2 linked regions of the Thermoclostridium stercorarium subsp. stercorarium DSM 8532 genome follow. The protein of the gene in region 1 interacts with the protein of each later gene in a pairwise test. Links are inferred from orthologs where the notes say so. Each region holds a gene or a part of one and is shown in the gene's direction. Other genes may lie near its edges. The genes, in order: mreB and tuf.

Region 1 (3,226 bases):
TGAAGCTCCCAGGGGCGAAGCAGTGAAAGCCGTGGCCGACGGTTATATAAAGGAGATAAAGGAAGATCCCTGCTATGGCATTACCATTGTAATAGATCACGAAAACGGTTATAAATCCATATATTCAAACCTGGCGAGCGCAAACATGGTAAGCGTAAACCAGAAAGTCAAAGCCGGTGATGTGATTTCCAGCGTAGGAAACACAGCAATATTCGAAATTGCCGATCCACCGCATCTGCATTTCGAAATGTATAAGGATGACAAACTGATTGATCCTAAAACCGTATTGCCTTTTTCCGGCAATTAAACGGGCTTATCTTAAAACATAACCGCGTTTCGATGTGCATATAAATATTAACAGAAACACCCCGAGCCAGGCTGGTTCTGACGCTGTAGGAGGGAAATGTTTTGAAGCAGTATATTGTGGAAAGGGCCCTCGAATTGGGAGCTTTTATCATTGAAAACAAAACAACAGTAAGGGCCGCAGCCCAAACATTTGGAATCAGCAAAAGCACAGTACACAAAGATGTTACCGAAAGGCTTAGAAAATTAAATCCGGCAATGGCAAAACAGGTCAGGAAGATTTTAGAGGAGAATAAGGCTGAAAGGCACATACGAGGTGGAGAAGCCACACGGATAAAATACAAAAAGAAAGAAAAAAAGGCCGGGTAATTCCCGGTCTTTTTCATGTGCAGCCGTTAGTGGGTTTATTTCGTGAAAGTGAAATTATATACGGCAACGTTTTTCAGCATTTCTTGCAGCAATGCTTATACAAAGTCAAGGCAGCCGGGGTGATTTCTTGTAATTTGCGGCTTCTTGGCCGCCGGACAAATTTCAAAATCCGGCGGTAACATTAAAACGGCGGGATGTTTTTAATAAATTGTAACTTCCAGGAAATTACTTAAAAGGATTGAGAAATGTTAATTTGAACCAATGGCATTTTTGCGGCAAATTGGATAATACATAACATTAAAATTTATTTGCATTCTTTAACAAATATGATAATATAAAAACAGACAAAAGCTGACACAAAAGTTTTTGCTGTTTTTTCTTTTTCTGAAACGGGGAATATGTCTGTAATTGAATATAGATGGGTATAATAGTTATGCCTGATTTTTACTTATGATTTTTCACAAATTAAAATACATAAGGTAAGGGGTTGTCTTAATGGGCCTGGGACTTGATATAGGTATTGATTTGGGAACTGCGACCGTTCTGGTCTATGTAAAGGGAAAAGGTATTGTTCTCCGGGAACCTTCCGTTGTTGCAATTGACAAAAACACAAACAGATTGCTGGCCGTTGGAGAAGAAGCAAGGAGAATGCTGGGCAGGACTCCGGGGAATATTGTGGCAATCAGACCGTTGCGCGACGGCGTTATTTCGGATTACCAGGTAACAGAGCGTATGCTTAAATATTTTCTCAATAAGGTATGCAGTAGAAGTTTGTTGAAACTTTTTAAGCCGAGGGTAATGATATGTGTTCCAAGCGGAGTCACCGAAGTTGAGAAACGTGCCGTTGAAGATGCAGCCATCCAGGCAGGTGCCCGCAGAACATACCTCATCGAAGAGCCTATCGCGGCGGCCATCGGTGCAGGTATAGACATTACCAAGGCCTGCGGGAGCATGGTGGTGGACATCGGCGGCGGTACCACAGATATTGCCGTCATCTCGCTGGGAGGCGCGGTTGTAAGCACTACCATAAAGGTGGCCGGGGATAAGTTTGACGAAGCTATAATCAGGTATATGCGCAAAAAACACAACATCATGATAGGTGAACGTACCGCCGAGGAAATAAAGATTAAAATAGGAACGGTTTATCCAAGGGAAGAAGAAGTATATATGGACGTAAGGGGAAGGAACCTCGTGTCGGGGCTTCCGAAAACCATACAGGTATCGTCATCAGAGATAATGGAAGCGCTGGAAGAACCGGTTTCAGCTATAGTTGACGCCGTGCATTCGGTGCTGGAGAGAACACCTCCTGAACTCTCCGCGGACATCAGCGACAGGGGAATTGTAATGACCGGTGGAGGCTCCCTGGTGTACGGATTTGACAAGCTGCTTCAGAAGAGGACCGGAATAGACGTGTTTATAGCAGAAGACGCTGTTTCGTGCGTGGCCCTCGGAACCGGAAAAGTTCTTGATAATCTGGAAATTCTTGAAGAATCAGGCATGGAAAAAGTAAATTACAGGAGGTAATAAAAAAAAGACTGCTTTCATAAGTTTTCGAAGCAGTCTTTTTTTATATAAAAAATATTATGAAAATTACCGATAATAAGATAGAGCAGTATCATAACGGCAGATATGTTTGATTTATGACTATGTAAACTGAGAAGGAAAGATATATATGGTTAGAGGGTTGTATACTTCCGGCTGGAGCATGTTGGCACTGAATAAGAAAATGGACGTATTGGCGAACAACCTGGCCAATGTTTCGACAACGGGTTATAAAAAAGACACCGTTGTCCTTGAAGGTTTTCCAAAACTTTTGGCAGAAAGGCTTCATGACAATACCGGCGGCACTGCAAGGGGAGTGCCGGTTGGCGAGCTGTCATTCAGTAACGACGTGGGTGAGGTTTACACTTACTTTACCCAGGGAACTCTTTTAAAGACCGATAACAGCCTTGATATGAGTATTAAAGATGAAGGCAGGGCATTCTTTACAGTCCTTGTACCTGGAAGAGGACAGTTTTATACAAGGGACGGAAGTTTTAAACTGAATGCCGACGGCCAGCTTGTTACCGGACAGGGTTATTACGTGCTTGGTGAAAATGGCATTATACAGTTGAACGGAAGCGATTTCACCGTCACAGAAGACGGGACGATAATACAGAACGGCGCAGTGGTGGACAGGTTATTGATTACCCAGTTCCAGAATCCTGACAGCCTTAGAAAAAACGGTGAAAATCTTTTCACCGCGTCTGATAATTCTGTCGTGGAAAATTTCACCGGAACGGTTATGCAAAATTATCTTGAACAGTCAAACGCCGAAGCAATAAGAGAAATGGTTGATATGATAGCTCTTTTGCGGAGTTATGAGGCAAACCAGCGGGTGATAAACGTAATTGACGGAACGCTGGACAAGGCGGTAAATGAGGTAGGCAGAGTATAAACAATCAAATCAATGAAAATTGTTAAAAGGGTGGTAGTTTTATGATCAGGGCACTTTATACGGCAAGTTCGGGCATGAAGGCGATGCAGTTCAATGTGGATACAATCTCGAACAATC
Region 2 (3,118 bases), 2.8 Mb from region 1 along the record:
GAGATTATTGTCGACCGGCTTATGCGTGAATTCAAAGTTGAGGCCAATGTAGGCAAACCGCAGGTTGCTTATAAGGAAACCATACGCAAGTCGGCCAAGGCCGAAGGCAAGTTTGTTCGTCAGTCCGGCGGTCGCGGTCAGTACGGTCACTGCTGGATTGAAATTGAGCCTCTTGAAAGCGGCGGGTATGAATTCATTAATAACATTGTAGGAGGAGTAATTCCTAAGGAATATATTCCTGCTGTAGACGCCGGTATAAGGGACGCAATGAACACCGGTGTTGTTGCAGGATATCCGGTTATTAATGTAAGAGTTAAACTGTTTGACGGTTCATACCATGAAGTGGACTCATCAGAAATGGCATTCAAGATTGCGGGTTCAATGGCTTTCAAGGAGGCAATGAAGAACGCCGATCCTGTTCTGCTGGAGCCGATAATGAAAGTGGAAGTTACAACACCTGAAGAATACATGGGCGACATCATTGGCGATTTGAACTCACGCCGCGGACGTATTGAAGGGATGGAGGCCCGTTCCGGAGCGCAGGTTATTACAGCTTATGTACCGCTGAGTGAAATGTTTGGCTATGCTACGGTACTGAGGTCAAGATCCCAGGGAAGAGCGGTTTATTCAATGCAGTTTGATCATTACGCTGAAGTTCCACGGAATATCCAGGAACAAATAGCCGGGTTGAGGAAACCCAAGGAATAAGGAAATAGACGAAATATTGACAGACAAAATTAAAATGTTATAGTATAATTCTATAAGCATTGAAAGATTACGTTGAATTTTTTACTGATTAATAATATAATTATCAACAGTTACCGAACTGTGTAAGGAGGAGAATTTCGATGGCAAAAGCTAAGTTCGAAAGAACTAAACCCCATGTTAACGTAGGAACTATCGGTCACGTTGACCATGGCAAAACCACTTTGACTGCAGCAATAACAAAGGTTTTGGCATTAGCAGGTACCGGAAATGTTGAAGTAAAGTCTTATGATCAGATTGACTCCGCTCCGGAAGAAAAGGAAAGAGGAATTACCATCAATACCTCTCACGTTGAATATGAAACATTGAAACGCCACTATGCTCACGTTGACTGCCCCGGACACGCTGACTATGTTAAGAACATGATCACCGGTGCGGCTCAGATGGACGGTGCTATTCTGGTTGTATCAGCAGCCGACGGCCCGATGCCTCAGACCCGTGAACATATTCTGCTTGCTCACCAGGTTGGCGTTAACTATATTGTAGTTTTCCTCAATAAATGCGATCAGGTTGACGATGAAGAATTAATTGAACTTGTTGAAATGGAAGTAAGAGAACTGCTCAGCCAGTACGGATTCCCCGGAGACGAGATCCCCATTGTTCGTGGATCTGCTCTGCAGGCTCTGGAATGCGATTCAAATGATCCGAATCATCCTGCATACAAGCCCATACTGGATCTTATGGATGCAGTTGATAGCTATATCCCGACTCCTGAACGTCAGATCGACCTGCCGTTCCTGATGTCCGTTGAGGACGTATTCTCCATTACCGGTCGTGGAACAGTTGCTACCGGTAGGGTTGAAAGAGGAACCCTGAAGGTTGGCGACGAAGTTGAAATCGTCGGTTTGTCAACCGAAAAGAGAAAGACCACCGTTACCGGTGTTGAAATGTTCAGAAAGACTCTTGATCAGGCATTTGCCGGTGACAATATCGGTTGTCTGTTAAGAGGTATTCAGAGAAACGAAATTGAAAGAGGCCAGGTTTTGGCTAAACCCGGTACGATTACCCCGCATACCAATTTTACCGCTGAGGTTTACGTATTGACCAAGGAAGAAGGGGGAAGACATACTCCGTTCTTCAACGGTTACAGACCTCAGTTCTTCTTCAGAACAACGGACGTTACCGGAACCATCTCCCTTCCTGAGGGTGTAGAGATGTGCATGCCTGGTGACAATGTCACCATGACGGTAGAGCTTATTACACCCATCGCTATGGAAAAAGGTCAGACATTCTCCATCCGCGAAGGTGGAAGAACGGTAGCATCCGGACGTGTTTCAGGCATAATTAAGTAATTTACGAATATATTAGCAGCAGGAATGGAAGCTGTTCGCCGGCGGAACGCGGCGAATGGCTTCTGTTTTATATGCCTGTGACAGGATGGCGTTTTGGTTAAGGTTTTTCAGGCGTTCATGAAATCTGGAAATTAACGGGCTGCCTCCGGCAAATGTGTGGAGACGGCCTTTTTTATACCATGAGTTAATGCGAAATGCCTTAAAATACTGCCGGCAGTACTCCAGGCAGGACAGTGATCTATAACCTGTTAGCCCGTCCAGAATAATACATTGAAATTGGTTTATCAAGACGTTATAATATAATAGCCTTATAGTATTAATAAGTTACCGGCGTTCAAATCCTGACAAGTATCCGGAAATTCAAGTACATAGTTTGTTACGATAACTGAAGTACATAACCATACTTTGATGGATCCAATATTATCCGAAGCTGGTTTTGTTGGTCTGTTTCAGATGGTTATAGAATCCCGCTAACAACAGGGATCACCCCATATTGTAAGTATGGAGCACATATTGAAAGGATTTGATACCGATGGCACAGGATAAAATATTAACAATCCCGCTTCTGCCGTTGAGAGGGATTGTTGTTTTTCCACATATGATTCTTCATTTCGACGTTGGCAGGACAAAGTCGATTAAGGCCCTGGAAGAGGCTATGGTTAAGGATCAGAAGATCTTTCTTTCGGCACAGAAGGATCCCGCTCTGGATGATCCGGGACCTGAAGACATATATCCAGTGGGAACCATTTCAAAGGTCAAGCAGCTTCTCAGGCTTCCCGGTGACACCATACGTGTGCTTGTGGAAGGGCTGGAAAGGGCTAAGATTGTTGAGTATACTTCGAATGAGCCTTATTATGAGGTAAAGGTGCGGGAACATCCCAATCCGAAACATCTGGTTAAGGATTCGGAAACCGAGGCGCTTATAAGGCAGGTTGTAAGCTATTTTGAAAAGTATGCCAAACTGTCAAACCGTGTTTCTCCGGACATAACATTTACGCTGACCACTATAGATGATTATGCACGGCTTTCGGATGTAATCGCGGCCAATCTTGTTATAAAAC

Evidence for each region.
Region 2: the proteins of mreB (region 1) and tuf interact in binary tests that used the Bacillus subtilis proteins (3 or more experiments, as listed by UniProt). The link is inferred for Thermoclostridium stercorarium subsp. stercorarium DSM 8532 from one-to-one orthologs.

Annotation. Positions count from the first base shown.
Region 1 is NC_020134.1:87,287-90,512, forward strand. The notes cover bases 290-3,181. They hold mreB (rod shape-determining protein), read left to right. Parts: upstream 290-1,167; coding sequence 1,168-2,196; downstream 2,197-3,181. Other genes in these bases: CST_RS00390 (M23 family metallopeptidase), read left to right, coding at 290-307; spoIIID (sporulation transcriptional regulator SpoIIID), read left to right, coding at 409-672; flgF (flagellar basal-body rod protein FlgF), read left to right, coding at 2,345-3,109; flgG (flagellar basal-body rod protein FlgG), read left to right, coding at 3,151-3,181. In the rest of the region: more of CST_RS00390, read left to right, coding at 1-289; more of flgG, read left to right, coding at 3,182-3,226. UniProt on the Bacillus subtilis protein: Forms membrane-associated dynamic filaments that are essential for cell shape determination. Acts by regulating cell wall synthesis and cell elongation, and thus cell shape.
Region 2 is NC_020134.1:2,842,702-2,845,819, reverse strand. Bases 169-2,952 are described here. They hold tuf (elongation factor Tu), read left to right. Parts: upstream 169-848; coding sequence 849-2,057; downstream 2,058-2,952. Other genes in these bases: lon (endopeptidase La), read left to right, coding at 2,590-2,952; fusA (elongation factor G), read left to right, coding at 169-708. Outside these bases: more of fusA, read left to right, coding at 1-168; more of lon, read left to right, coding at 2,953-3,118. UniProt on the Bacillus subtilis protein: GTP hydrolase that promotes the GTP-dependent binding of aminoacyl-tRNA to the A-site of ribosomes during protein biosynthesis.